Regions from separate parts of the Georgenia phoenicis genome, predicted to be linked through region 2. Evidence: riboswitches for the same ligand, from Rfam matches in the RefSeq annotation. Region 2 holds a riboswitch; the other holds the start of a gene.
What was found. Region 2 has a riboswitch for FMN ahead of ribD (bifunctional diaminohydroxyphosphoribosylaminopyrimidine deaminase/5-amino-6-(5-phosphoribosylamino)uracil reductase RibD). Riboswitches for the same ligand answer to the same signal wherever they lie in the genome.

Region 1: it holds a riboswitch for FMN, as region 2 does, so the genes downstream of both, AA0005_RS10565 (ABC transporter permease) here and ribD (bifunctional diaminohydroxyphosphoribosylaminopyrimidine deaminase/5-amino-6-(5-phosphoribosylamino)uracil reductase RibD) in region 2, are expected to answer to the same signal.

What each region holds. Positions count from the first base shown of each region.
Region 1 is NZ_CP154855.1:2,231,886-2,246,654, forward strand. Features, by position in the region: gene AA0005_RS10530 (helix-turn-helix transcriptional regulator) at 1-192, opposite strand, end outside; gene AA0005_RS10535 (helix-turn-helix transcriptional regulator) at 185-1,153, opposite strand; gene AA0005_RS10540 (DUF3866 family protein) at 1,238-2,335, shown strand; gene AA0005_RS10545 (PH domain-containing protein) at 2,352-2,804, opposite strand; gene hisG (ATP phosphoribosyltransferase) at 2,801-3,643, opposite strand; gene AA0005_RS10555 (phosphoribosyl-ATP diphosphatase) at 3,670-3,933, opposite strand; gene AA0005_RS10560 (ABC transporter substrate-binding protein) at 3,984-4,967, opposite strand; gene AA0005_RS10565 (ABC transporter permease) at 4,964-5,818, opposite strand; FMN riboswitch at 5,907-6,030, opposite strand; gene rpe (ribulose-phosphate 3-epimerase) at 6,091-6,750, opposite strand; gene AA0005_RS10575 (DUF222 domain-containing protein) at 6,945-8,450, shown strand; gene AA0005_RS10580 (RsmB/NOP family class I SAM-dependent RNA methyltransferase) at 8,523-10,007, opposite strand; gene fmt (methionyl-tRNA formyltransferase) at 10,004-10,945, opposite strand; gene AA0005_RS10590 (HAD family hydrolase) at 10,977-11,606, opposite strand; gene AA0005_RS10595 (YeiH family protein) at 11,696-12,760, shown strand; gene AA0005_RS10600 (hypothetical protein) at 12,815-13,585, opposite strand; gene AA0005_RS10605 (primosomal protein N') at 13,676-14,769, opposite strand, start outside.
Region 2 is NZ_CP154855.1:2,126,546-2,141,314, forward strand. Features, by position in the region: gene AA0005_RS09980 (HNH endonuclease) at 1-32, shown strand, start outside; gene AA0005_RS09985 (TIGR01777 family oxidoreductase) at 34-1,059, opposite strand; gene AA0005_RS09990 (DUF222 domain-containing protein) at 1,160-3,319, shown strand; gene AA0005_RS09995 (GyrI-like domain-containing protein) at 3,406-4,044, shown strand; gene AA0005_RS10000 (YccF domain-containing protein) at 4,071-4,484, shown strand; gene AA0005_RS10005 (Gfo/Idh/MocA family protein) at 4,488-5,390, shown strand; FMN riboswitch at 5,462-5,593, shown strand; gene ribD (bifunctional diaminohydroxyphosphoribosylaminopyrimidine deaminase/5-amino-6-(5-phosphoribosylamino)uracil reductase RibD) at 5,673-6,713, shown strand; gene AA0005_RS10015 (riboflavin synthase) at 6,713-7,312, shown strand; gene ribB (3,4-dihydroxy-2-butanone-4-phosphate synthase) at 7,309-8,637, shown strand; gene ribH (6,7-dimethyl-8-ribityllumazine synthase) at 8,634-9,104, shown strand; gene AA0005_RS10030 (hypothetical protein) at 9,155-9,472, opposite strand; gene AA0005_RS10035 (nuclear transport factor 2 family protein) at 9,638-9,997, opposite strand; gene AA0005_RS10040 (MerR family transcriptional regulator) at 10,056-10,877, opposite strand; gene AA0005_RS10045 (endo-1,4-beta-xylanase) at 10,907-12,190, opposite strand; gene AA0005_RS10050 (GNAT family N-acetyltransferase) at 12,286-12,858, shown strand; gene AA0005_RS10055 (competence/damage-inducible protein A) at 12,859-13,590, opposite strand; gene AA0005_RS10060 (LamB/YcsF family protein) at 13,723-14,427, shown strand; gene AA0005_RS10065 (5-oxoprolinase/urea amidolyase family protein) at 14,424-14,769, shown strand, end outside.

The DNA of each region.
Region 1 (14,769 bases), 110 kb from region 2:
GAAGTCGATGAGGTCGTCGGGCAGGTAGCCCGGCGTGCCGGTGACCCACAGGAGGTTGACGTCGGCGAGGACCTGGCGCTCGCTCACCGCGAAGTGCGCGGCGACGTCGGCGACCGGGACGCCCGGGTTCTCCCCGAGGTAGGCGATGAGCGCGAGCAGCCGGGTGAGGCGCTCGCCGGTGGTCTCAGCCACGGACGACCTCCCCCAGGGCGGCGACGGCGCGCAGCCGCCCGACGACGTCCTCGCGCAGCTCCGGCGGGTCGAGGACGAGGACGGCGGGCCCGTAGGACGCGATCTCGGCGGCGAGGGACACGACGTCGTCCGTCTCGACGACGACGACGTCACGCCCGTCCCGCTCCCCGCGCTCCTCGACGGCGCGGGCACGCAGCGCGGCGCCCCGCTCGGGGAGCACGGCGAGGACGGCGCGCACGCGGCCCCCGCCGCTGCCGGCGAGGATGGCCTGGGCGTCGTGCTCGGGGACCTCGAAGGCGCCGGTGGGGCCGGTGGGGCGGACCGCGCCGACGACGCGGGAGAGGCGGAAGACGCGCGGGGCGCCGCGGTCGACGTCGTGGCCCACGAGGTACCAGCCGCGGTCACGGCTCACCAGGCGCCACGGCTGGACGCAGCGGGAGGTCTCCGCCCCCGTGGAGGCGGCGCGGTAGGTGAAGGTCACCGCCTGGCGGGCGCCGATGGCGTCGAGCAGCGGGCCGAGGGCGGTCTCGGCGGGCTGCACGCGCAGGGCGACGCCGAGGTGCGCGTCGGGGTCCGCGCCGGCGGCGACGGCGCGCAGCTTGGTGAGCCCGCGCCGGGCCGATCCGTGGAGGTGGGCGTCCTGCCAGACCGTCGCGGCCAGCGACAGCACGCCGATCTCGGCGGCGGTGAAGGTGACCTCGGGCAGCGAGTAACCGGCGGTGTCGAGGCGGTAGCCGACGGCGTCCTCGTGGACGGGGTCGACGTCGGTGACGATCGGCACGCCGAGCTGGCGCAGCAGGTCCTTGTCACGCTCGAACATCCGCTCGAAGGCGACGTCGTTGCTCGCGTCCCGGTAGCCGTTGACGGAGGCACGGACGTCGGCCTTGGTCAGCCGGCCCGGGGCGTGCCGGAGCGCGATGAGGAGGTCGAGCAGCCGCTCGGCCGGGTCCACGCGAGTCACGGCCCCACCGTACTTGCTGCCGGGCCTCTCCCCCGCACCGACAGCACACCTGGCGCCGGAGCCCGAGACGGTAGCGTGCGCAGGGTGATCTCCTGGCGTGACGGTGTGGTGAGGACGGTGCGCGGCTCCTGGGCCGGCGCCGTCGAGCTCGAGGTCGACCTCGACCGGCCGGCCGGGGACCGCTCCTCGGTGCGGGCCCTGGCCTACACGGGCCTGGTCGGCGAGCCGCATGTCGGCGACCGCGTGACGCTGACCGTCTCCGCGCTCGTCCGTGGGCTCGGCACCGGCGGCTACGCCATGGTCGTCGCCCTGCCCGACCGCCTCCCGGCCGACCCGCCTCCCGGTCCGGGACACGTCGTCAAGGCCCGCTACACGCCGCTGCAGCCGATGCTCCTCGGCGTGGACGAGCAGGAGTCGCCCTGGCACGAGCGGATGCGCGAGGCCGACGACCTGGGCGGGCTCGCCGTCGTCGTCGCCGACCTGCACTCCGCGCTGCCCGCTGTCCTCGCGGGCGTGCGGGCGGCCGGGGGCGAGCGGAAGGTCACCTACGTCATGACCGACGGCGGGGCGCTGCCGCTGGCCTTCTCCCGCTCCGTTGCACAGCTGCGCGAGGCGGGCTGGCTCGCGGCGACGATCACCGCGGGGCAGGCCTTCGGGGGCGACCTCGAGGCCGTCAACGTCCACACCGCACTGCTCGCGGCGAAGCACGTCGTGGGGGCCGACGTCGTCGTCGTCGCCCAGGGGCCGGGCAACCTCGGGACGGGGACGCGCTGGGGCTTCTCGGGGGTCGCGGCCGGCGAGGCGCTCAACGCGGCCGCGGTGCTCGGCGGGCGGCCCGTCGCCGCGCTGCGGGTGTCCGAGGCGGACCCGCGCGAGCGGCACCTGGGCGTGTCGCACCACTCGATGACCGCCTACGGCCGCGTCGCGCTGCGCCCGGCCGACGTCGTCGTGCCGGTCGGCGAGGGGCAGCTGTGGGAGCGGGTGCGCGAGCAGGCGGCCACCCTGTGCGAGCCGGTCGGCCACCACCGGCTCGTCGAGGTGCCCACCGACGGGCTGCGCGCGGCGCTCGAGGACTCCCCCGTGCGCCTGTCGACCATGGGCCGCGGCCTGGATGCGGACGAGGCCGCCTTTATCGCGTCCGCCGCGGCCGGTGCCCACGCCGCCGCGCTCACCGCCGGCTGACGGCGGCCCTGCCCGGTCAGTCCGGGTGGTCGGACTCGTGCAGCTGGACGAGCGCGGCCAGGCGGCCCACCTCGCGGCGGGCGTACTCGCCGTCGGCGGACTGGATCGCCATGACGGCGAGGGTCGTCCCGTCGGAGAGGTCGAGCTGTGCCCACGGACTGTTGGGTCCGAAGCGCACCTCGACCACCTGCGCCCACGCGAGCCGGCGGACCTTGACGAAGTTGCGGACGGTGAGCCCGTCGTCGTCGGGCACCGCGCGGACGGCCGCCTGGCGGAAGCACAGCCACGCGAGGACGACGGCCGTGAAGACGATCCCGACGACGTCGAACAGCGACATCGCGAGGTCGTTGGCGGCCATGACCGTGAAAAGGACCGGCGGGCCGAGGACGGTGAGGACGAGCAGGACCGAGGCCACCCACCGCGCCGCGCGCGGGCGGAACGGACGGAGGAGCTCGGCCGGCAGGGTCACAGCCGCGACGCGTGGATGGAGGTGACGATGATCGCCCGCGCCCCGACGTCGTACAGCTCGTCCATCACGCGGTTGGCGTCCTCGCGGCGGACCATGGCCCGCACGGCGCGCCAGTTGCCGTCGTGGAGCGGCGAGACGGTGGGCGACTCGAGCCCGGGGGTGACGGCGACGGCCTTCTCCACGTGCTCGACCGGGACGTCGTAGTCCATGAGGACGTAGCGGCGCGCGACGAGCACGCCCTGCAGGCGCCGGTCGAGGACGGCGACGGCGGCCTCGGCGGGACGGTCCGCCGGGCGGATGAGCACCGCCTCGGACTGGAGGATCGGGTCACCGAAGACCTCGAGCCCGGCCGCGCGCAGGGTGGAGCCGGTCTCTACGACGTCCGCGACCGCGTCGGCGATGCCGAGCTGGACCGAGGACTCCACGGCGCCGTCGAGGTGGACGACGCTCGCCTCGATGCCGCGCTCGGCGAGGTAGTTGCCGACGAGGACGTCGTAGCTCGTGGCCACGCGGGCCCCGGCAAGGTCCTCGACGGAGCGGATCGCGCCGGCGGGCGCGGCGAAGCGGAAGGTCGAGCGCGCGAAGCCCAGCGGCCGGTGCTCGACGGCGGAGGTGCCCGAGTCGAGGAGCAGGTCGCGGCCGGTGATGCCGACGTCCACGGTGCCGGAGCCGACGTAGACCGCGATGTCGCGCGGGCGGAGGAAGAAGAACTCGACCCCGTTGTCGGGATCGGGCAGGACGAGCTCGCGGTCGCGGCGGCGGCGGTAGCCGGCCTCGGCGAGCATCTGGGTGGCGGGCTCGGACAGCGAGCCCTTGTTCGGGACGGCGATGCGCAGCACGGGGATATGTCTCCGGGTCGGGTCGGTCAGAGCTTGCGGTAGACGTCCTCGAGGCTGATGCCGCGAGCGACCATCATGACCTGGACGTGGTAGAGCAGCTGGGAGATCTCCAGGGCGGTGGCGTCCTCGCCCTCGTACTCCGCGGCCATCCACACCTCGGCTGCCTCCTCGACGATCTTCTTGCCGATCGCATGGACGCCGGCATCCAGCTGGGCGACGGTCCCGGAGTTCTCGGGCCGCGTGTCCGCCTTGTGCTTGAGCTCGGCATACAGGTCGTCGAAGGTCTTCACACCGTCCAGTTTAGGCCCCCGGTCGGGAGCGGCCGGGGCAGCGTCCACGGTCAGCCGAGCGTCCGCACGGCCTCGGCGGGGTCGACCTCGCCCTCGAGCAGGCCCTGCTCGGCCATGAAGGTGGCCATCGCCTCCCAGCGGGCGGGATCGCTCGTGCCCGCCGCGCTGCCGTAGAGCGGGACGGTCGCCTCGACGGTGGCGAGGGCGGCCTCGCGCGCGGCCGGGTCGGCCAGGCCGGGGACGTGCTCGGCGGCGACGTCGACGGCGGCGGCCGGGTCCTCGACGACGTCCCGTACCCCGCGCATGGTGGCCTCGACGACGGCGGCCGTCGCGCCGTCGTCGGCGATGTCGTCGTTGGCGCCGATCCCGATGCCGACGAGGGGGACGTCCCCGAGCGGGATGGTGCGGACGTCGACGCCGGCCTGGGCGAACTGGACGGCGTCGTTGTTGGCGAAGCCCATGACGGCGTCAACGTGGCCGGCGCTGAGCGCGGCCTGCTGGGTGAAGCCGATGTGCTCGACGGCAACGTCGTCCTCGCTGAGGCCGGCCTCGGAGAGGAGCGCGAGAAGGCCGAAGTACGTCTCGCCGAAGGGGCCGGGGATGCCGACCGAGTGGCCGGCGAGGTCCGCGGCGCTGGTGATGTCGGAGTCGGCGGGCACGATGAGGACGACGGGGTACTCCTCGTAGAGCGTCGCGACGTTGACCACCGGGACGCCGGCCGAGCGCGCCTGCAGCATCTCGTCCCCGCCGGCGACGACGAGGTCCTCCTCCCCCGACTCCAGCGCCCCGAAGAGCGACTCGGAGGCGCCGTGGTGGCGCAGCGACACCTCGACGCCCGCGTCCTCGTAGTAGCCGCGCGCCTCGGCGACGTAGAAGGGCGCGAACTGGACGTCGGGGGTGTAGGTGAGGCCGATGACGAGCTCGCCTGCTTCGGAGGTGCCGGCGGTGTCCGGGGTCTTGGCCGGATCGGCGCAGGCGGCGAGGGCGAGGGTGGCGGCGGCGGTGAGGACGAGGGCGGTGAGGCGGCGGGTCACGGGGTGCTCCTGAGGCTGGGGTGGGCGGCGCGGCGGGCGCCGAAGCGGGTGCGGACGGTGGGGCGGTCGTCGACGGCGAGACGTTCGACGAGCCGCAGGGCGGCGTACATGACGACGGCGATCAGGGCCAGGACGGCGAGGGTGGCGAACAGGCCGGTGGTGTCGGCGGAGTTGGACTGGACGGACAGGACCATGCCGAGGCCCTCGCCGCCCATGACGAACTCCCCGACGACCGCGCCGGTCACCGAGAGGGTGAAGCCGTTGCGCAGGCCGGTGAGGAGGCTGGGCAGGGACATCGGGACCTCGATGTGGCGCAGCATCGACCAGCCGTGGGCGCCGTCGAGGCGGGCGGCGTCGACGACCTCGGGGTCGAGGGTGCGCAGGCCGAGGATCGTGGCGAGCAGGATCGGGAAGAAGACGAGCAGGGCGCAGAGCAGGACGATGGGCAGCAGCCCGTAGCCGATCCAGATGACGAGGAGCGGCGCGAGGGCGACCGCCGGCAGCGCCTGGGAGGCCGCGACGTAGGGCTGCAGGCCGGCCGCGGCCCAACGGTTGCGCGCGATGAGGTAGCCGAGCGGGAAGGCGACGGCGGTCCCCAGGACGCTGCCGAGCAGCGCCTCCACCCAGGTCACCCAGGTGTAGGAGAGCAGGCTGCCGGCGGTGACGTCGGTCCACAGCCGGGCGGCGACGGCGCTGGGCGCGGGGAGGAAGAACGGGGACACCGCGCCGGAACGGGCGACGAGCTCCCAGACGAGGAGCACGGCGGCACCGAGAGCGACGGGCGTGAGGAGCACGAGGCGGCGCGCGCGGCGGTGCGCGGCGAGCGTGCGCGCGAGCGGTGCCTGCTCCATCTCGTCCCTCCGGTCCACTGGTGGCGTGACCGGGGTCGACGAACGCGCAAGCGTCCGCGGCACCTCCGCCGACGGGTCGGCAAAGGCGCCCGTGCATCCTCCCATCCGGACTTTCACCGTCGGTCCTGGAGTTCCACCAGGTCAACCACCTCGGAAGGTGGGTCGCGGACTGTCACCGCCGGTTCGGAATCTCACCGACCCCGGAGCACGTTCTTGCAGCATCAAGCATGCCACAGGTGGATTTGTTCCCGGGCACGGGATGGGGTGCGAGGTCAGCGGGCGGCGGAGGCGAGCTCGCGCAGCGCGGTAACCTCGGCGTTCGGGTCCTCGGCGCCGTAGACGGCGGACCCGGCGACGAAGGTGTCCGCACCCGCGCGGGCGGCGATCGCGACGGTGTCACGCGAGATGCCGCCGTCGACCTGGAGCCAGATGTCGCGACCGGAGGCGTCGATCGCCTCGCGGGCAGCGGCGATCTTGCCGACCGTCGACTCGAGGAAGCGCTGACCGCCGAACCCGGGCTCGACGGTCATGACGAGGAGCATGTCGAGCTCCTCGAGGTAGTCGAGGTACGGCGTGATGTCGGTGGTGGGGCGCACCGCGACGGAGGCGCGGGCGCCGGCGTCCCGGATCTCCCGGGCGAGGCGGATCGGGGCGACCGAGGCCTCGGCATGGAAGGTGACCGAGGCGCAGCCGGCCTCGGCGTAGCCCCGCGCCCAGCGGTCGGGGTCCTCGATCATGAGGTGCGCGTCGACCGGGACGGGGCTGGCCGCGACGATCCGCTCAACCACCGGCAGCCCGACCGTGAGGTTGGGGACGAAGTGGTTGTCCATGACGTCCACGTGCACGAGGTCCGCGCCGGAGATCCGCCCGAGCTCGCCCGTGAGGTCGGCGAAGTCGGCGTTGAGGATGCTGGGAGTGATGCGTACGGCCACGGCTCCGAGCCTACCCATGCCGGGGGGAACCGGCCGGGCTGCTCGGCAGGCGCCGGATGTCAGTGGGCCCCTGAGAGGGTGTGACCAGCAGCACATCGGACGGCCCGTGAGGGGCGGGCGATGGGCTCGAATGTCAGAGGTCGCTGACAGGATGTGACCAACAGCACACCAAGGGTGCGAGGGAGGTGGGGACGATGACCACGGACATGGTCGACGGCACGGCGTCCGCACCTGAGCGCGCACCGGATGGGGTCGACGCGCTGGCCGAGGTTCTCGCCGCCGTCGGTGGCCTGGAGGGCACGAGCTGGCACGAGGTCGATGGCCACCGCCTGCACAAGGGGTTGGCGCTGCTGGAGTCGCTGGAGCGTCAGCTGTCGGGTGTGCGGGCGGCGATGCTGGCGACGATCGAGGCGAACGGGCTGTGGGCGCTGGAGGGTCAGCGGACCTTTGCCGCGTGGCTGCGGACGAGGACGGATGCGACGGCGCAGGGGGCGGCGCGGCAGGTGCGTCAGGCGCGGGCGCTGCGGGACCTGCTGCCGCGGGCGCGGGCGGCGCTGGCGCAGGGGCGGATCAGTGAGGAGCACGTCAGTGTGCTCGTGCGCGGGGCGATCACCACCACCCGGCAGCGGATGCAGCTGACCGACGAGGAGCTCGGTGAGGGCTTCCTGGTGGAGCAGGCCGAGCAGATGGACGCCACGTCCTTCGCCAAGCTCGTCGCCACCTGGGCCATCGCCGCCGACCCCGAGGCCGCCGACCGGGCCTGGCGGGAGGACGGGGCCAAGGAGCAGCTCACGCTGTCGCGGACGATGGACGGCTACCACCTCAACGGGTGGCTCGACGAGCTGTCCGGTCAGACCGTCGACACCGCACTACGCGCACACATGGGCCGCAAGGCCAAGGGGGACGAGCGCACCCCGGCCCAACGGCGGGCGGCGGCACTGACGTCGCTGGCCCGCCAGTCGCTGGATGCCGGGGAGCAGGGCAAGGGTGCCCGCATCCGCCCCCACGTCACCGTCACCACCGACCTCGACACCCTGCGCGCGCTGGCCGCGGCCACCGGCTCACCCCAGCCCCCGGTCACCACGAGTGGGCGGGAGCACGAGGCCGGTGGGGAGCTCGGCTTCTGGGAGGAGGCGCAGTTCACCGCCCCCGGTGGCCCGCGCGACCCGAACCGGCCCGCCGGTGACCCGTTCCAGCTCTCCCCGGAGGCCAAGGAGTGGATGGACGCCTGGGAGCCGGGTGACACCCACGTCATCTCCACCGCCATCGACCCCCGAGCCATCACCGGCATCACCCCCGCCACCCTGGAGGACGGCACCCCGGTCCCGCCGGCCATGCTGGCCCGCCTGGTGTGCGAGTCGTCCCTGTCGCGGGTGGTGTTCGGACCCGACTCCACCGTTTTGGATGTGGGGCGGGAGCAGCGGATCTTCCCCGCCCACATGGTGCGGGCGATCATCGCCCGCGACCGGCGCTGCCAGTACCCCGACTGCGACCAACCACCCGGGGTTGGGGAGATCCACCACTCCCTGCAGTGGTACCGCGACGGCGGCAACACCTGCGTCGAGCACGGGATCCTGCTGTGCTGGCACCACCACGACTGGGTCCACGCCTACGGCATCACCATCGCCCGCGCCCACGGCCGCTGGTACTTCTACACCCGCCACGGCCAGCTCATCACCGCCAAGCACGAACAGACCTAGAAACCCCAGGGGACAGGTCTGCCCACCACCCGGTGGAAGCCGGCGGCGGCTGAGCCGTGCCAGCGCGCGGGGTCAGACGTCCTTGCGGAGCAGCGCGAGGAACATCGCGTCGGTGCCGTGGAGGTGGGGCCACAGCTGGATGTCGGGCCCCTCGCCCAGGTGGGGCAGCTCGCTGCCCGTCGCCTCGGTGAGCGCGGCGCGCGCGTCGAGCCGGGTGACGTCCTGGCGGCTGCGCAGCACGTCCTCGACGACGGCGCTCGTCTCGGCGAGGTGCGGGGAGCAGGTGACGTAGGCGACCACTCCCCCGGGGCGCACCGCCTCGAGCGCCGACTCGAGGAGCTCGCGCTGAAGGGACGTCAGGCCCGGCACGTCGCTCGGCTGGCGGCGCCAGCGCGACTCGGGCCGACGCCGCAGCGCGCCCAGGCCGGTGCACGGGGCGTCGACCAGCACGCGGTCGTACACGCCGGGCTCGGCGGGGCCGACCTCACGGCCGTCGCCCGTACGCACCTCGACCGTGTCGCGCAGCGCCGCGGTCGACTGGCGCACCAGTCGCGCCCGGTGCGGGGCGACCTCGTTGGCGAGGAGCTGGACACCGCGCTCGGCGGCGATCGCGCCGAGCAGCGCGGACTTGCCGCCGGGGCCGGCGCACAGGTCGAGCCAGCGGGCCTCCTCCTCCCCGTCCGGGCCGGGCTGCACCGGGGCAGCGGCCAGCGCGAGGGCGACGAGCTGGCTGCCCTCGTCCTGGACCCCGGCCAGTGCGTCCCGTACCGCGGGAAGCGAGGCGGGGTCACCGCCAGCCAGGCGCAGGGCGGTCGGCGCCCAGCTGCCGGGCGTCCCCTGCTCCCCCAGGGTCTGCGTCACCTGCTCGGCCAGCTCCTCCGGGGAGACGAGGCCGGGGCGCGCGACGAGCGTGACCGCGGGCGGGGTGTTGTCGGCCTCGAGCAGCTCGGCGAGCTCCTCGGCGGGCCGGTCGGCGGCCCGAAGGGAGGAGCGCAGGGCCCTGACCACCCAGGCGGGGTGGGACTCGACGGCGGCGAGGTAGGCGCCGTCGTCGGGGATCTCGGATCGGAGCTGAGCGAGCCAGGTGTCGAGGTCCTGGCGGCCGACGGCGCGGAGCACGGCGTTGGCGAAGCCGCTCGCGCCGGTGCCGACGCGGGCACGCACGAGGTTGACGGTCTGCGAGACGGCCGCGTGCGAGGGTACGCGCATGCCGAGGAGCTGGTGCGCGCCCATCCGCAGGAGGTCGAGGACGGGTGGGTCGAGCTGCTCGAGCGGTCGGCCGTTGGTGCAGCGGGCGAGGATCGCGTCGTAGCGGCCGCGCAGGCGGAGCGTGCCGTAGACGAGCTCGGTGGCGAAGGCGGCGTCGCGGCCGGTCAGCCCACGCTCGCGCAGCACCTTGGGCAGGACGAGGTTGGCGTAGGCGTCGCTCGTCGCGACGGCCTCGAGTGCGTCGGCCGCTGCGGTGCGGGCCGCGTCGGCGTCCTCACGACGGCGCGGGCCGGTCGGGCGGCCACCGCCGCGGCGCGGTCCGCGGGAGCCCGGGCGCTGCTCGCTCATGCGGACTCCTCGCCGAGACGGGCGTCCTCGGGCAGCCGGGCGCCCCGCGCCCAGTCCGCAGCGGCCATCCACGACCGGCCGGCCGGGGCCACCTGCCCCAGCTCGACGGCGCCGTTCCCGGTGCCGACGAGGACCTCCTTCTTCGTGGCGCGCAGCGCGCCCGGGGCGAGGTCGTCGACGTCGGCGCGAACCGTGACGGGTCCGAGCTTGAGCCGGGAGCCGTCGGGCGCCGTCGTCCACGGGCCGGGTGCGGGGGTGGTACCGCGGACGAGACGGTCCACGGCGACGGCCGGCGCGGCCCACTCGACCCGCGCGTCGGTGACCTCGAGGCGCGGGGCGTGGCTCACGCCGTCGGCCGGCTGCGGGACGGGGACGGCGCTGCCGGCCTCGAGCGCGTCGAGGGTGGCGAGGAGGAGCGGCGCGCCGGACTCGGCGAGTCGCGCGAGCAGGTCCCCGGCGGTGTCGCTGGGGCGCACCGACTCGGTGAGCGTGCCGAGGACGGGGCCGGTGTCCAGGCCCTCCTCGATGCGGAAGGTGCTCGCGCCGGTGACGTCGTCGCCGGCGATGAGGGCGTGCTGGACGGGCGCGGCACCGCGCCACGCGGGCAGCAGCGAGAAGTGGAGGTTGACCCACCCATGGCGCGGGACATCGAGCAGCGCGGGCGGGATGAGCGCGCCGTACGCGACGACGGGTGCGGCGTCGACGTCGAGGGCGGCGATCTCCTCCTGGACCTCGGGGTCGCGCAGGGTGCGCGGGGTGAGGACCGGGATGCCGTGCTCACGCGCCCACGCGGCGACGGGGCTGGGGTGCAGCGTGCGGCCGCGCCCGCGGCGGGCATCGGGCCGGGTGAGGACGGCGACCACCTCGTGCGCGGAGTCGGCGAGGGCGCGCAGTGACGGGAGGGCGACCTCGGGGGTGCCGGCGAAGAGGAGGCGCATGGTGCAGAAGTCTAGGCGCCCGGCCGGGGCGTCAGACCGGCAGGCCGAGCTCGCGCAGGTCCGCGCGCAGCTGCTCGGCGCCGGTGAAGTGGCGGGCGACGAGACCCGCGCCGGAGGCGGCGTCGACGTTGCGCAGCGAGTCGTCGGTGAAGACAGTGAGCGGCGGGTCTAGCTTGAAGCGCTGGATGAGGAGGTCGTAGATCGCCGGGTCCGGCTTGGCCACGCCCACCTCACCGGAGACGAGGACGCCCTCGAGGCGGTTGATGACCGGCGCCGACTTCGCGGCCTCGTGGAAGTTCTCCGCCGACCAGTTCGTCAGGCCGAGGACGCGGATGTCGGCGGCGATGAGCTCCTCGACGATCTCCGTGGTGCCGGGGACCGGCCCACCGAGCGAGCGGGCGAAGTTCGTCACGTAGTGGTCGAAGTCCGCGGCGCGGTGCGGGTGGGAGGCTTCGATCGCGGCGCGTGCCTCGGCGAAGCTGCGCCCGGCGTCCTGCTCGTGGTTGAAGCTCGGGAAGTCGATCTCGGTGTGGAAGGCGTCGAACTCCTCACGTGTCCAGCGGTCGGCGAAGGCCTCGTAGGGGTCCCACCTCACCAGCACCTGCCCGAGGTCGAAGACGACGGTCGTGATCGGGCCGGTGACCGGGACGGAGGACTGCATCGGGTATCGCCTTTCCTGGAGGAGTCGCCCCGACCCTAGACGACGGCGTGATTCGGCGCCGGGCGAGCGGCGGGGCGAGGATGGAGGCCATGTCGACCGAACCCGCCGCGCCCGCCGCCCCCGCCACCGGCACGTGGCGGGCCAAGGTGCCCGGTCTCGCGCTGGCTGTGGCGCTGGCGCTCGTGGCCACCGCGATCGGGACCGCGGTGCCCGTCGTGGGGAGCCCGGTGAGCGGCGTCGTCCTCGGGGTGGTCGTCGGCGGCCTCGTCCGACGGCGGGTGGACGCCTCGTCCGTGGCGGCCCTCTCCCCCGGGCTCAAGCTGGCGAGCAAGATGGTCCTGCAGATCGCCGTCGTCCTCCTCGGGGCGCGGCTGTCGCTCGCCCAGGTGGCGCAGGTGGGCGTGGACTCCCTGCCGGTCATGCTGGGCACGGTGGTCGTGTGCCTCGTCGCCGCGGCGGCGCTGGGGCGCCTGCTCGGGATCGACGGCGAGCTCCGGACGCTCATCGGCACCGGCACGGCCATCTGCGGGGCCTCGGCGATCGCCGCGGTGACGCCTGTCGTGCGCGCCTCGAGCAGCAACGTCGCCTACGCGCTGTCGACCGTCTTCGCCTTCAACATCGCCGCGGTGCTGCTCTTCCCGCCGCTCGGGCAGCTCCTCGGGATGGGCGAGGAGGCCTTCGGGCTCTTCGCGGGGACGGCGGTCAACGACACGTCCTCGGTGGTCGCGGCGGCGACGAGCTTCGGTCCGGTGGCCGCTGACCACGCCGTGGTGGTCAAGCTCGTGCGGACGCTGCTCATCATCCCGATCGTCGTCGGGCTCGCGCTGGTGATGGCGCGGCGGGACCGCAAGGCCGCGGGGGACGCGGCCGGCGCGCCGCGGCCCGCGGTGTGGCGGCTGGTGCCGTGGTTCCTCGTCGGGTTCCTCATCCTCGCGACGCTCAACAGCATCGGGCTCGTGCCCGAGGCGTGGCACGACCCGCTCGCGACGGCGGCGACCTTCCTCATCACCGTGGCCCTCACGGCGATCGGGTTGTCGACCGACGTCCCGGCCCTGCGGGCGGCGGGGCTGAAGCCGCTGGCCTTCGGCGGCATCCTCTGGCTCCTCGTCACGCTCAGCGCACTGGGCCTCATGGCCCTCACCGGCGGCTGGTAGCGCCCTCCCTCGCCGAGCGCGGACTTGTTGCGCACGACGGGGGGCGCACCCGCCTCACGTCTGGTTGACGTGGTCCGCGTCGGCCTGGAGGGACGCGTCCGGGCCGACGGGGAGTGCCTCGAGGCCGCGGGTTGCGAGCACGTCGGCGACGGCGGCGGCGCTGGCGCCCACCAGGGTGGAGTCGAAGTCGATCTCCGTTGCCACGCACCAGGACTGGTCGGCGGGCCAGAACAGCGCGGGCGACCGGGTGTCCCAGTCCGTTCCGTCCAGGCGCACGAGGTGGCCCATGGCCGCGAGTGGACCCTGGAAGAGGTGGTACGCCCGGCCGGGCAGCTTCAACCTCGGCACGGCGAGCTCCTCCGGGGTCAGCAGTGGAGGAGCCGGCACGCCACCGTCGGAGCTGAGCCACACGCGCGCCCCGTGCAGCTGTCCCCACCCCTCCCACACGGCGAAGTAGCAGTCCTCGGGCGTGGTCGTGTGGCGGGCGAGCACATCGCACAGCTCGAGAAGCGGCTCAGGGGCGAGGTTGCCGAGGTCCGGCGTCCCGTCCGGCCACAGCTCACTGTTGCGGTCGTCCGCGGAGGCTGCGCCGATGAGGGCGTGCCACTGCGCTGTCGGGTGGAGCGTCTGCCCGGTGACCTCGGCGACGCGCCCCCAGGTGCGAGCGCGGCCGTCGCCGATCTGGACGGGGTGGAGGATGCGGGCGTACGCGTCGAAACCCGTCGGCACCACGCTGGCGATCGTGCGCCACGACGGGGCCAGTCGCTCGGCGATCCAAGCAGCGACCGACACGTCCCGGAGCTGGCGAACTCGATCCGTCCACATGGCCGGAGTGTGGCAGATTCCCGCCGGGTGGTGGCGGCGCGGCACTGGGCCTGCGCTGGGCACAGCTGCGCTCTCGACGAGAGCGGTGGGTCAGAGCTCGGTGGGGTCCACCTGGATGCGCACGGAGTCGGGCTCCTTGTGGGCGCTGCGGACGGCGGCGGCCTGGCGCAGCGCCTTGGTCAGGCGGCTGCCCTGGGCGAGGTCGCTGCGCACGAGCGCCTGGACCTCCTCCTCCGAGAACGGCACCGGGCCGAGGACCTCGGTGCCGGCGGGCCGGTCGAGGTGGCGCAGCAGGCCCGCGACGGCCCGGGCGCTGCCCCGGACCGAGGCCATCCGGCTGGCGGGCGGCAGGCTCAGCTCGCGGCGTTCGGCGAGCTCGCGCTCGGCGAAGCCCGCCGGGTCCCAGCGCACGAGCGCCTGGGCGGGGATCGGCGCCGGGTCACCGAGCAGCATGACGCGGCCGCCGACGGAGGCCGGACGCACGAGGGCAGCGGCGGACATCCAGCGGCGCAGCGCCTCGGAGGGTGCGGCGAGGTCCTGCCGGCCCGACACGGCGGCGGCGTCGAGGAGCAGCGCACCCTGGTAGCCACCGCGGGCCACCGGCTCGGCGCCGGGGGTGGCGACGACGACCCGCGCCCTGTCGTCGACCTCGCGCACGATGCCGTGGTCCGCCCGCGCCCCGGAGAGCAGCACGGGGACCTTGGGGAAGGCGCGGCCGAGCTCCTCGGCGGTGCGGGCCGAGCCGACCCGGCTCGCCCGGAGCATCGAGCTGCCGCAGGTGGGGCAGGCCCAGGTGCGGTCCGGACGCCCGCACCAGCGGCACGAGGGCACGCTCGTGCGCCCACCGAGCTGGAGGGGCCCGTGACACTCGCGGCAGCGAGCCGGCTCCCGGCAGCCCTGGCAGGCGACGACGGGCAGGTAGCCGGCACGGGGCACCTGGACGAGGACGGGTCCCTGTTCCAGCGCCTTGCGCACGAGCTCCCACGCCGGGCGGGGGATGCGCGCCGCGGCTGCGGGGCCCTCGCGGGCGAGGTCGACCTCGCCCGGTGCCTCCACCCGCGGCGTGCGCTCCCGCACCGTCGCCCGGGAGGCCATGACCGAGGCGGCCCAGCCGCTCGCCACGAGCAGCCCGGCCTCGATGCTGCGCGACCACCCGCCGAGCAGGAGCCCAGCCCCCTCCTGGG
Region 2 (14,769 bases):
GGCGGATGCTCCGCGCGCTGGGCGAGGAGTGAGTCAGGAACAGGCGAGGGGACGCGACGCGGGCGTCGTCCCGCCGTCGTCCACGCGCCTTCTCCGCATGGACCGCGCCCGCCCGACGAGATCCGGCGCCGCGGACTCCCACGTGGGGAAGCGGAAGGTGAAGCCGACGTCGGCGAGGCGGCCCGGAACCACGCGGCGGCTCTTGAGGAGCAGCTCGGTGTCGGTCCGCAGCGCGAGGGCGCCGACCTCGGCCATGAGCCGGGTGGCCGGGAGCCCGACCGGCCGGCCCCACGCGCGTCGCAGCACCGTCATGAAGTCGCGCTGCTGGAGCGGCTCGGGCGCCGCGAGGTTGACCGGGCCCTCGAGGTCGTCGCGCGTGAGGAGGAGCTCGACGGCGCGGACGAAGTCGTCCCCGTGGATCCACGAGACGTACTGGCGCCCGCCGTCGACGGGACCGCCGAGGCCGAGCCTCGCCATCCACGACATGTAGTCGAAGACGCCGCCGCGGTCCGGCGTCATCACCATCGCGGTGCGCAGGGCCACGCGCCGGGTGCGGGGTGTGTCGGCCTTCGCCTGCTCCTCCTCCCAGCGGCGCGCGATGCGCACGCTGTACTCCCAGTAGAGCGGGACGTCCGGCTCCTCACCGCCGATGACGCCGGTGGCCTCGTCGTGGGCCGGGTCGCCGGGGCGGCTGCGCGCGTCGGCGTAGATGGTCGCCGTGCTCATCTGCAGCCACACCGCGGGCGGGCGCGTGGCTCGCGCGATCGCCTCGCCCACCACCCGGGTCGACTCCACGCGCGAGGACATCATCTGGCGCAGGTTCGCGTCGGTGTAGCGGCAGCTGACGGAGCGGCCGGCGAGGTTGACGACGGCGTCCGCGCCGTCGATCTCCTCGGCCCACGCGCCGAGCGTGCGCCCGTCCCAGACGACGTGCCGGACGCCGTCCTCGAGCCGTTCGGGGCGGCGGGAGAGGACGACGACGCCGTCGCCTCGCTCCGCCAGTGCACGCCGTAGTGCACCGCCGACCTGTCCGGTTCCTCCCGGGATCACGATCTTCACGGCTTGAGCCTAGCGAGGACAGTGGTCCGAAGATTTGGTTCCACACCCCTTGCGCACTCGAACGTGCGTTCGATACCATAGTGCCAAGGAGGTGCCGGAGATGACACTGAGCGAGCGGGACGACGTCGACCCGGACGCCGGCGAGTCTCGCGAGCCGTCACTCCTCGAGGCGGAGGTCGCCGCGCTGCTCAGCAGGCTGGATCCCCGTTCGCCGCTCCGCTCCGCCGACCTCGTGCCGGTGACCGCAGAGGACCCGCCGGCCTACGCGGAGTTCGCGACCTTCGGGCTGGCGAAGTACACGGAGGTCGAGCCGGCCGACTGGGCACAGCGGAAGGTTGCCGAGCTCCTTCCGGTCCCGATGGCGCTGGGGGACTACCTCGAGCACCTTCCGCCCGGCCCGCGGCTGGCCCACCTCCTCGAGGTCATCGACACCGCGGACGTCGACGACTACTCGCTCGTCGAGGTCGTCGCGGCCTACCGGCGGATGGAGTCCTGGGCGGCGGCGCGCACGGCACGTGCCGCAGCGGCGCTCAGTGAACGTCCCGCCCTCAACCCGACGTGGCCCGGCACGGTGCCGGGCCGGGACCGCGGCGAGTGCGTCGTGGGCGAGGAGCTGGCCATGCGGCTGCGGGTCAGCCGGCAGACGGCGCTGCGCATCGTCTCGTGTGGGCGCGGCTTCGGGCAGCTCTTCCAGCTCACCGGTGAGGCTCTCGAGCAGGGCCAGATCGACTACCCGCGTGCCCAGGCGATCGTCAGGGTGCTGGAGGACCTGCCCGCGGACGTCGCCATGGCCGCGCAGTGGGAGGTCATCGACAAGGCCCCGGGCCGCACCCTGCGCCAGCTGCAGAACGACCTCGCGCGCGCCGTCATCGCGGTCGACCCGGACGACGCCGACGAGCGGCACCGCCGGGCGCGGCAGAAGCGCTGCGTGTACCGGCCGCGGCCGCTGCCCGACGGCATGGCCCAGATGACGGCGGTCGTGCCCGCCGCCGACGCCATCGCCCTCGACCTCGCACTCGACGCCGCCGCGCGCTCGGCGAAGCAGGACGGCGACAAGCGCACCCTCGACCAGCTGCGCGCCGACTCCCTCGGGCTCATGGCCTACACCGCCCTCGAGTGCGGTCACATCGGACCGGACGCCGCCCTGCGCGTGTGCGCCTGCGGTGTCGTCGCCGAGCCGCCGGACGCGGAGAGCGCGGGCACCGCGCCTCCGCCGACCGCCGCGCCACCCGGTGAAGCGGGCACAGCGCACCTGCCGACCGTCTCACCACCCGAAGAAGCGAGCACCGCGCCTCCGCCGCCCGTCTCCCCGCTCGACGAAGCGCGCACCGCACCTCCGCCACCCGCCCCGCCGCCGGTCGAGACGAGCACCGCACCACCACCGACCGCGTCACCACCACCCGAAGCGACCATCGCCCCGGCGTCAACGCCCACCACCGCGCCCCGCCCTGCCACCGCCTGCCCGCCCTACCCGGGGCACCGGCTCCCCGGCGGTCTCCTGCCCACCGTCCGCCTCGGATCGCTGTCGGGCAGCAAGGTCCAGGTGCGGGTCACCGTCCCGCTCGGCGTCTTCCTGCCCGAGCCAGGCGAGCAGAGCCCGCTCGAGCGGATCACCGAGCCCGTCGCCGAGCTCGAGGGCTACGGCCCCGTCCCGCCGGTCGTCGCGCGAGCCCTGGCCGCCGGGGGAGCGTGGCGGCGACTGGTTACCGATCCGGCCACCGAGCAGGTCATCGACGTCGGACGCACCCGCTACCAGCCGCCCGCCGCGATGGCGGAGCTGGTCCGGGAGCGCGACCGCACCTGCAGCCGGCCTGGCTGCTCCTGCTCGGCACGCCACGCGGAGATCGACCACGAGCACGAGTGGCAGCACGGGGGCGTCACCTCCGTGGAGAACACCGGACCGAACTGTCGGCGCGACCACCTCGTCAAGACGATCGGCGTTTACACCGTCGCCCACGGCACCGACCGCACCTACGCCTGGGCCGGCCCCACCGGCCACGGCTACCTCCGCCGGCCCGACGGCACCGTGGTCACCATGCCGCGGCGCTCCGCCGAGGGACTGCGGGAGCTGGGCCGGGCCTCGGTGAGCGCACGTCGGAGCATCGATCCCGCCTTCGTCGACGGTGTCCTCGCGGAGATCGCCGCCGGCACCGATGTCGGCGGCAGCTGGGTGCCCTCCGGAGGACTGCGCACCACGGCCCCCTGGCCGGGCGTCGACGACGGACCGTCGTGGGCTGCCGAGGACGAGCCACCGTTCTGAGGGCAAGCCCGAACTACGAATCGCCACCGCCAGGGCGCGACGGCTGGAACCATGACCGCAGAACGCACGAGAGAGCGAGGCCGATGATGGCGGGACGCACGACCGAGGCAGGCAAGACCGATCTCAGGAAGACCCTCGACGGCTACCAGGCCAAGCGCGGGGAGTTCCGCCTGCTGGACGTCCCCGAGTCGCGCTACCTCATGGTCGACGGCCACGGCGACCCCAACACCTCACCGGCCTTCACCGCCGCCGTCGAGACGCTCTACCCCGTGGCCTACGCACTCAAGTTCGCGAGCAGGAACGAGCTCGGCCGCGACTACGTCGTCCCGCCCCTCGAAGGACTGTGGTGGGCCGACGACATGGACGCCTTCACCTCCGCCCGCGACAAGTCGCAGTGGGACTGGACGCTCCTTCTCCTGATCCCCGAGTGGGTCCCCACCGACCTCGCCCATACGACCGTCGAGCACGTGCGCACGACCAAGCGCCCCGCCCGCATCGACGATCTGCGCGTCGCACCACTCGCCGAGGCAACCTGCGTGCAGACCCTCCACGTTGGCTCCTTCGACGACGAGGCACCCGTCCTCGAGCGCCTCCACCACGAGGTCCTGCCCGAGCGCGGCCTGCGCCCCACCGGCATCCACCACGAGATCTACCTCAGCGACATGCGGCGCACCGCTCCCGAACGGCAGCGGACCATCCTGCGCCAGCCCGTCGGCCCCGTCTGAACGCACGCCACCACTACGGTTGACCCATGCGCACCATCGGCAACGTCCTGTGGCTCCTCCTCGCCGGCTGGTGGCTCGCCCTGCTCTACGTCGTCGCCGGCATCATCGCCTGCATCCTCATCATCACCATCCCCTTCGGCATCGCCTCCTTCCGGCTCGCGAGCTTCGTCATCTGGCCCTTCGGCCGCCGCGCGGTGTTCCGCCGCGACGCCGGTGTCCTCTCCCTCATCGGCAACGTCCTGTGGATCCTCCTGCTCGGCTGGGAGCTGGCCATCGCGCACCTCGTCGCGGGCCTCATCCTCTGCGTCACCGTCGTCGGCATCCCCTTCGGCATCGCCTGCTGGAAGATGGTGCCCCTCGCGCTCCTGCCGCTCGGGCAGCAGATCGTGCCCGTCCGGGACGGCCACACCACGCTGGCCGCCCCCGTCGGGCGGGCCTGAGCGGTGCGCGTCGCCGTCATCGGCCTCGGGGACATCGCCACCAAGGCCTACCTGCCCGTCCTCACCGCCACCCCCGGGGTCACCCCGGTCCTCGTCTCGCGCGGCCGCGAGACGGTCGACGCCTCGGCGGAGCGCTACCGCGTCGCGGAGCGCTTCACCGACCTCGAGGCCGCCATCGCCTCCGGCCTGGACGCCGCCACCATCCACGCCCCGACCGACGCGCACGAGCGGATCGTCGAGACGCTGCTGCGCCACGACGTCCCTGTCCTCGTCGACAAGCCCATCGCCCCGCACCTCGAGACCTCGGCCCGGCTCGTCGAGCTCGCTACGCAGCGCGGCGTCTCCCTCGCCGTCGGCTTCAACCGCCGCTGGGCCCCCGCCTACCGCGCCCTCGCAGACTGGCCCGACCGCGACGTCGTCACCCTCCACAAGCACCGCTCGCACCCGCTCGGCGACGCCCGCCCCATGGTCCTCGACGACTTCATCCACGTCCTCGACACCCTCCGCTTCCTCGTCCCCTCCACCCTCGAGGACCTCACCGTCTCCGTCCGCCACGACGACGCCGGCCGCACCCGCCGCCTCGCGGTCCAGTTCACGGGGGAGGGCCGCCTCGCCGTCGGGGTCATGAGCTGGACGGCGGGCGGCGCCCACGAGCTGCTCGACGTCGTCGGCGACGGTCGCCGCAGGCAGGTCACCGACCTCGCCGACGTCGTCGACCACGACGGCGGTGAACGCCTGGTCCGCCGTGACGGGTGGCGCCCGGCCACCGAGCTGCGCGGCTTCGACGCCATGTGCGCGGACTTCCTCACCGCCGTCCGGGAGGGCCGGCGGCTCGACGCGAGCGACGCCCTCGTCACCCACGAGCTGTGCGAGCGGGTCGTCGCGACGGCCTCCTCGCCCGGGTGAGGCCGATCGTCGTCCCCGCACGCCGGCCGCGGTCCGGCCCGTCTCCCGGGAAGGTAGGCTGTCGGGCAGCAACACGTGCTCCGGGGTCGGTGTAATTCCGAGCCGGCGGTGACAGTCCGCGACCCGTGCGTCCCACGACGCCCGGTTGACCTGGTGGAACTCCAGGACCGACGGTGAAAGTCCGGATGGGAGGCAGCACGTGGCGCCGCCGTCCTCTGCCGACGGTGGCGTCATTGGTGTCCCCCTGCCCCCGGTCTGGTACCGACAGGGAAGGGGACAGGCATGCCGGACGTCTCGTGGGCGCTCGGACGCGCGACCGAGCTCGCCGAGCGAGGGCCGCAGCACGGCGGCAACCCCCGGGTGGGCTGCGTCATCCTCGCCGCCGACGGTGCGGTGGTGTCCGAGGGCTGGCACCGCGGGGCGGGCACGGCCCACGCCGAGGCGGCCGCGCTGGCCGGCACCGACCCCGTCCGGCTCCGCGGCGCGACCGCGGTCGTCACCCTCGAGCCGTGCCACCACAGCGGCCGGACCCCGCCGTGCTCACTGGCCCTGCACGCCGCGGGCGTCGCGCGTGTCGTGTACGCGGTCGGCGACCCCGACCCGGTCGCCACCGGTGGGGCGCGGTGGCTGGCCGGTCAGGGCGTGGACGTCCTCACCGCGAAGGACGCGGGCGTGCCCGCGGACGTCACGGGCCCGGCGGCACGCCTGACCGCCGCCTGGGCGACCGCAGTGCGCCGTCGCCGGCCCTGGGTGGTCGGCAAGACCGCGATGAGCCTGGACGGGCGGGTCGCCGCGGCGGACGGCACGTCGCGCTGGATCACCGGCGCGGCCGCCCGCGCCCACGCGCACACGGTGCGTGCCGACGTCGACGCCGTCGTCGTCGGCACAGGCACCGTGCTCACCGACGACCCGGCGCTCACCGCCCGCGGTCCCGACGACACGCTCGGAGACCACCAGCCGCTGCGGGTCGTCGTCGGCCGGCGCGCCGTCCCGCCCGGGGCTGCGCTGCGCCAGGCGCCGGGCGGCTGGCTTCACCTTCCCACGCGCGGCCTGCGCACAGCGCTCGACCGGCTCTGGGACGCGGGAGCGCGCCGGGTCCTCCTCGAGGGCGGGCCCACCCTGCTGAGCCGCGCGCTGCGCGAGCACCTGGTCGACGAGCTCCACGCGTACCTCGCCCCCGTCCTGCTCGGTGGCGGCCTGCCCGCCGTCACCGACCTCGGCGTCACGACCCTGGCCGACGCGCCGCGGTGGCGCCCCGTCACGACCCACACCCTGGGCGAGGACCTCCTCGTCGTCGCCCACCGACCCGAGGGAGACCTCTGATGTTCACCGGACTCGTCGAGGAGGTCGGCACCGTCACGCGACGGACCGACCTCGACGACGCCGCCGTCCTCACCGTCGCCGCCGACACCGTCCTCGACGGTCTGCGCCCGGGCGACTCCGTCGCCGTGGCCGGCGTGTGCCTCACCGTGACCACCCACGACGCGCACGGCTTCACCGCCGACGTCATGCCCGAGACCCTGCGCCGGACCACTCTCGGCGCGCTGGCCCCCGGGCACCGCGTCAATCTCGAGCGTCCCGTCCGTCCCGACGGCCGGCTCGGCGGGCACCTCGTCCAGGGGCACGTCGACGGTGTGGGCACCCTGCTCGACCGGCGTCCCGGGCCCCGCTGGACCGAGCTCGACGTCGCGCTGCCCGCGGGGCTCGCGCGCTACGTCGCCGAGAAGGGGTCCGTCAGCGTCGAGGGTGTGTCCCTCACGGTCACCGGGGTCGGGGCGGACGCCTTCGGCGTGGCGCTCGTCCCCACCACCCTGGAGCGGACCACGCTCGGTGACCTCGCCCCCAGGGACCGGGTGAACCTCGAGGTCGACGTCGTGGCCAAGTACGTCGAGCGGCTCCTCTCCGCGGGGGTCGGCGCGTGAGCACGACGAGGGCCCACCCCGGTGCGGCTGGCGGAGCGTCGCCGGACCACCGGCTCGAGACCGCGCTCGGCGAGCTCCGCGCGGGGCGCCCCGTCCTCGTCGCCGACGGCCACGACCGGGAGGACGAGGTCGACGTCGTGCTGCCCGCCGCCACCGCCGACGCGGCGTGGGTGGCCTGGACCGTCCGGCACAGCTCGGGTTACCTCTGTGCGCCGATGCCGGCGCACCGCGCCGACGAGCTCCACCTGCCGCCCATGGTGACCCACTCGCAGGACCCGCGAGGGACCGCCTACGCGGTGTCCGTCGACGCGGCCGACGGCGTGGGCACCGGCATCTCCGCGGCCGACCGGGCCCGGACGCTCCGCGTCCTCGCCGACCCCGCCACGGGCCCGGGCGACCTCGTCCGGCCCGGCCACGTCCTGCCCCTGCGCGCCATGAGCGGGGGTGTGCTGGAGCGGGCCGGGCACACGGAGGCCGCCGTGGACCTGTGCCGCCTCGCCGGCGTGGGTGAGGTCGCCGCCATCGCCGAGCTCGTCGAGGACGACGGGACGATGACTCGCCGCCCCCAGGCGGCGGCGCTCGCGCGGCGCCACGGGCTGGTGCTCCTCACCGTGGCGGACCTCGTCACGTACCGCACGACGCACGACCGGCCGGTGGTCGCGCCGCCCGCCCGCCGGGTACGGGCGCGGGGGTCAGCCCGCCTCCCCACGCCGCACGGTGAGTTCGTCGTCCACGCCTACACCGACCTGCGGACCGGGGACGAGCACCTCGCGCTCACTGCCGCCCCTCCTGCGGGCGCCCCGCCGGCCGACCCGCTCGTGCGGCTCCACTCGGAGTGCCGCACCGGTGACGCGCTCGACTCCGCGCGCTGCGACTGCGGCGCCCAGCTCCGCGAGGCCCTCGCCCGGGTGGCTCGGGAGGGTGGCGCCGTCGTCCACCTCGGTGGACATGAGGGACGGGGGATCGGGCTCCTCGCGAAGATCGAGGCCTACGCCCTGCAGGACCTCGGCGCCGACACGGTCGAGGCGAACCTCCGCCTCGGCCACCCGGCGGAGGCGCGCGAGTACGGCGCCGCGGCGGCCGTCCTCGCCGACCTCGGCATGGACCGCGTCCGCCTGCTGACGAACAACCCGGCGAAGGCCGCGGGGCTCGTCGAGGCCGGGGTCGAGGTCAGTGCGGTCCGCGGCCTCGAGATCGGCCACACGGAGGACAACCACCACTACCTGCTGACGAAGCGGACGGCCATGGGCCACCACCTGCCCGGCCTGGACACGGCCGGCACCCACCCCGGCGCGTCCGGGACGACCGAGGAGGAGCACGCATGAGCGGAGCCGGAGCACCCACCATCACCCCCGACGGCGCCGGCCTGCGGGTGGTCGTCGTAGCCGCGCAGTGGCACACGACCGTCATGGACGGCCTCGTCGCCGGCGCCGTCCGGGCCGCCGAGGAGGCGGGCGCCACCGTGACGCTCGAACGGGTGCCGGGCACCTTCGAGCTGCCCGTGGCCGCCGCGGCGGCGGCCCGTGGCGGCGCGGACGCCGTCGTCGCCCTCGGGGTCGTCGTCCGGGGCGAGACCCCGCACTTCGACTACGTCTGCCAGGCGGCCACCGCGGGCCTCACGGAGGTCTCGGTCCGCACGGGCGTCCCGGTCGGGTTCGGCGTGCTGACGACCGACGACGAGGCGCAGGCGCTCGACCGCGCCGGCCTGCCCGGCTCGCGGGAGGACAAGGGGGCGGAGGCAGCCCAGGCGGCGATCGCGACCGTCCGGGCTGTGCGGCGCCTCGTCGGCTGAGCCGGCGAGGCGCCGGCGCAACCACGGCAGCCCGTGGGACCGACGGCGCGTCAGAGCAGCCAGCACCCCAGCGTCCCGGCGGCCCCGAGCCACAGCCAGCCGGGCAGCCCGAGCGGCAGCTCGGGCTCCCGGCCGGACAGCTCACGCCACGCCCGGTGGACGAGCGGCCACGTGCAGGCGAAGAGCGCGCCGCCGAGGACCGGCCCCCAGCCCGCGGCGACCGCCTTGACGAGCGAGGTGAGGGCGAGCACCGCCGCGCCCGGCACGAGGGCGGCGACGACGACGAGCGTGAGGACCATGGACCCGGCCTGCTGCCCGAGGGACCGCTCCTCGGCCTCCGGCGCACGCAGGTGGGGGACGTTCGACATCCGGATCACTCCCTAGCAACCCAGGGGCGCGGGCGAGAGCGTCGCCCACGCCCTCGTTCCAGTACGGCCGGTCCCGGGGAGCAGCGCTCGACCGCCGGGACCGCCTCCATTCTGCCACCGCAGGCGGGGCGGACCGGCGTGGCGTGCCCGCGCCACGCCGGGCGCTCACGGGGCGATGACGAGTTCCTCGATCCCGTCCGGGCCGACGCGGAAGCGGAGCCGCAGGTCGGCGACCCCGCCGGGGAAGTTCCCCTCGATGCGCGAGAGGACGGTCCAGCGGCCCGGGCCGTCGGCAACCTGTCCCTGGTAGGTCGCCGTGTAGGTGTACTCGCTGCCTGCCGTCGTGAGCCAGCGGCGGATCTCGTCGGCTCCCCGGTACTCGGTGGCCTCGTCGACGACGCGCGCGTCGGCGGCGAAGGCCGCCACGAGCCCCGCGGGGTCACCGTCCTCGAGACGGCCCTCCAGGTAGCGGGTGACAGGCGCTGGCAGCAGCTCGGGCCGGTACGGGGTGGTGGTCGTGGTCATGGGCTTCCTCCCTGTGTCGGTGGACAGGGCCACCGTCGACCTTCCCCCCGGGGGAAGGTCAAGACCGGCTCCCGGAGACAGGGAAGACGGGCCAGCCCACCTCCGTCCGGGTCCGGGCGTCGATGCCCGGGAAGCCCTCGAGGTACGTCTCCCGAGAGGGCCCGGGCACCCCCAGCTCGCGGCGCGCCACGTACTCCCCGAGCGCGGCGTACACCCGGGCGACCTCCTCGTCCGGTCCCTCGCTCGTGGCGACCGCGAGCGTGACCGCGGACAGCCGCACGACCGACGCCTCCGGCGGCAGCGCCCCTGGTGCCTCATCGACCGGGACGTAGAGCGCCGCCTCGCCCCGGCCGTCGAGGAACAGCTCGGTGGACCACGCGCCGCCGTAGGGACCGCTGGCGGCGACCTCGCCGGACGCGACGAGGCCGGTGAGGAGCCCGACGCCGCCTCTGAACCACTCGCCGAGGGCGTCGAGCTCGATCGTCGCGTGCACCCCGACGGCACGCTGCGCGGGCACGCTGCGGTGGACCACCTCGAGCGGTGCCGGGGCCGGGTCGAGCAGGGTCCGCAGGGACTGCACCGCGGAGCGTGTCGCCGCGAGCAGTGCCTCCAGCTCCCGCAGGTGGGAGCGCAGGAGCGTCTCGCGCTCGGCGACGTCGGCGGTGGCGAGCACCTCACGGACGAGGGCGAGCGGCGCGTCGAGGGAACGCAGCGCGCTGATGACCCGCGCGTCGGCGAGCTGCTCGGCCGCGTAGAGGCGGTAGCCGTTGTGCGGGTCCACCCGGGCCGGCGTGAGCAGCCCGGACTCGTGGTACGCCCGCAGCGCCTTCGCGCTGAGCCGGGTGGCACGCGAGAAGTCACCGATCGTCATGAGCGTCATGGCCCGCCACCGTCCGGCACGGTCGAGCCCTACCCGAGGACGACGGCGGCCGTCGGCGCCCCGTCCAGCGCGACGGTGCCACTCGTACCGGCGGCGGTCACGGCGTAGTCGCCGTGGAACCCGGACACCTGCACCCGCCCCTCGGCGTCGGTCCGCAGCGTCGTCGCCGGCAGCCACCACTCCTCCTTGACGAGCCGGCGCAGCGCCTCGTAGGCGGGTTTGGGGGTCCCGTCGCTCCGCACGAGACCCGCCGGCGCTCCCAGCCAGGCGCCGTCGTCGGTGATGCCCCAGTAGGTGATCGCCTCGACCGAGGGGTGGGACAGGAGCGAGCGGTAGTGCCGGACGATCTCGTCCGCCTGGCGCTCCTCGCCCTCGGGCGTCGACGGCCAGGAGGGGACCTGGTAGTCGTTGAGGTCGACGATCTCCGGCGGCATGAGGTCGCCCGAGAGCAGCGTGTTCTCGGTGAGGTGGAGGGGCAGGCCGAAGCGCGCGAAGCGGTCGACCATGGCGAGCATCTTCTCCTCGCCCCAGTAGCCCTGGTGCATGTGGGTCTGCAGCCCGAGCGCGTCGACCTGGATGCCCGCCGCAAGGACCTCCTCGATGAGGCGCTCGTAGTCGGTGGACAGGTCGAAGTCGTTGAGCAGGAGCGTCGCGGACGGGTTCGTCGCCCGCGCCTCCTCGAAGGCGAGGCGGACCGTCGGCACGCGACCCTGCTCCCGGCACAGCCGGGTGATCGCGTTCTCGTGCTCCTCGTTGACGAAGTCCGGCATGATGACGACCTCGTTGATGGCGTCCCACGTGTCGACGACCCCGGCGAAGTCACCGACCTCCCTTCGGATCCGGGCGCGCAGCACCTCGGCGACCTCCGCCGTCGGCAGCTCGCGCAGCCAGTCCGGGGCCAGCGTGTGCCACGCGAGCGGGTGGCCCTTGACCGTGACACCCCGGTCCTGGAACCACCGGGCGGTGCGCAGCAGTCGCTCGGTGTCCGGGCGGCCTCGCTCGGGCTCGAAACCGGCCCAGTAGAAGGGCAGGGTCGCGGTGTTGAAGACGTCGAGCCACAGCGCAGCGAGATGCTCGCCCTGGTCCGGCGCGGCCCCGCCGAAGACGTTGTCCACCGGACCGGACGTCTCCCCGTTGGCCAGGGGGATGAGGTCGAAGCCGATGTTGCCGAAGGCGAAGCGGTGGCGGACCTGCTCGACGGTCACCTCGGCGTCCGCCAGGGGCGCGCCGTCGGCGCCGCGCACGGTGAGCGTCGCGTGGGTCACCCGGTGGGCGAGGGAGGGGTCGACAGGAGAGGTGGAGGAGGGCGTCATCGTCGTCTTCCGCAGGAGGGCAGGACGTGGCCGACGCTACCGGACGTCACCGGCACGCCCTTCCGCCCGCCGCGTCGTCGGTGGATCATGGCGCCATGGCGATCGAGGTGCGCCCCGCCGTCGTCTTCGAGGACGTCGCGACGACGGTGGGCCCGAAGCGGCCGGACGCGAACGTGTGCTGGTGCCTGAGCTACCGCCTGCCGTCCAAGGAGCAGCTCGCCCTGCGCGGCCCGGCCCGGGGGGAGCGGGTGCGCGAGCTCGTCGGGCAGGACCCGCCACCGGGCGTGCTCGCCTACGAGGGTGACGACGTCGTCGGCTGGGCCGCCGTCCACCCGCGCGCGGACACGAGCTTCGCCCGCAACCGCAAGATCCCGCACGTCGACGACCTGCCCGTGTGGCCGCTCTGGTGCGTGCGGGTGCGCCCCGGGCACCGCGGGCGGGGGATCGTCCACCACCTCGTCGACGGCGCCGTCGAGCTCGCGCGCTCCCACGGCGCCCCCGCCGTCGAGGCCTACCCCGTCGACAACGACGGCGCCCGGGTCGACCTCACGATGGCCTACGTCGGCACGCGCGCGGTCTTCGAGCGCGCCGGCTTCGTCAAGGTCACCGACACGAGCTCGGTGCTCGCCGGCTTCCCGCGCGTCCTCATGCGCCGCGACCTGCGCTGATCAGCCGGAGACCGCGTCGCGCAGCTCCTCGAGCCGGGCGACGGCGTCCTCCAGCAGCCCCGGCTCCGTCCCCCTGACGACGATGTTCGTGCCCCGGACCGCTCCCTCGTGGAAGGGGTAGGACCCGAAGCTCAGCTGCGGCATCTCCTCGACGAGGTGCCGCAGCCGGGTGGCGATCCGCCCCTCGCCGACCTCGAAGCGCACCTCGCGGGAGCGCAGCGGGACGCCGGCGGCGAGGGTGGGCAGCAGGACCTCGAGCATGGAGACGAAGATGCTCGGGACGCCCGCCATGACGTGGACGTTGCCGATGCTGAAGCCCGGCGCGCCCGAGACCCCGTTGACGATGAGCGTGGCGCCGTCGGGGATGCGCGCCATGCGCAGCTGGTCGGCCGTGGGCGTCGCGCCCCGGCCCGCCAGCGCCGCTTCGAGGAGCGCGCGGGCGTCCTCGCGCACGTCGATGCCAACCCCGAAGGCCGCGGCGACGGCGTCGGCGGTGATGTCGTCGTGCGTGGGCCCGATGCCGCCGGACGTGAACACGTGGGTGTACCGCTCCCGCAGCACGTCCAGCGCCGCGACGATGACGTCCTGGTCGTCGGGGACCACACGGATCTCCCTGAGGTCGATGCCCACCCGCGTGAGCTCGCCGGCCAGGTGGTAGGCGTTGGCCTCCCGGGTGCGTCCGGAGAGGATCTCGTCGCCGATGACGAGGATGGCGGCGGTGGGGTTCGACATGTGCCCAGCGTGCCTCCGTCCGGGCGCCTCGCAAACCGGAGCGGCGGATACGCTGCCCGCACCACCCCGAAGGGAGCCCCCGTGCCGATCGACCTCAACGCCGACGTCGGTGAGTCCTTCGGCGCGTGGACGATGGGCGACGACGCCGCGATCCTCCGTGTCGTCACGAGCGCCAACGTCGCCTGCGGCTTCCACGCCGGCGACCCTCGGACCGCCCGCCGTACCTGCGCACTCGCCACCGAGGCGGGGGTCAACGTCGGTGCGCACGTCTCCTACCGGGACCTCGCCGGCTTCGGCCGCCGCTTCCTCGACGTCGACCCCGAGGAGCTGGCCGACGAGGTCGTCTACCAGGTCGGGGCGCTCCAGGCGCTGGCCGCCGCGGCCGGCACGGAGGTGCGCCACGCCAAGCCGCACGGCGCCCTGTACAACGCGATCGTCCACCACCGCGAGCAGGCCCGCGCCGTCGTCGCCGCCGTGCGCACCGTCGACCCCTCGCTGCCGCTGCTCGTGCTGCCCGGGAGCGTCGTCGAGGAGGAGGCGCGGGCGGCGGGCCTGCGCACCGTCCCCGAGGCCTTCGCCGACCGTGCCTACCTGCCCGACGGCACCCTCCTCCCGCGCTCCCGCCCCGGCGCCGTCCTCACCGACCCGCAGGAGATCGCGGCGCGCGTCGTCCGGCTCGCCACCGAGGGGACCGTGACGGCGGTGGACGGGACCACCGTGCCCGTGCGCGCGGAGAGCGTGTGCGTCCACGGCGACACCCCCGGCGCCGTCGCCGTCGCGACGGCGGTCCGTGCCGCGCTCGACGCCGCCGGCGTCCCGGTGGCCGGCTTCCGGTGACCGGCCGCCCGGTCCGCCCGGTGGGGGAGCGGGCGCTGCTCGTCGAGTGCGCCGACCTCGCCGAGGTCCTCGGCCTGCACGCCGCCCTCACCGCCGAGCCGCTGCCCGGCCTGACCGAGCTGCTCGCCGCCGCGCGCACGCTCCTCGTCCGGGTGAGCGACCGCGGCGCCCGCGACCGCCTCGCGCCGCTCCTGCGCGAGCTTCCCGCGTCGTCGGCGCCCGCGCCCAGCGGCGGCCTGGTCACGATCGACACCGTGTACGACGGCGCCGACCTCGCCGTCGTCGCCGAGCTCACGGGTCTGAGCCGGGAGGGCGTCGTCGCCGCCCACTCGGGGCAGGAGT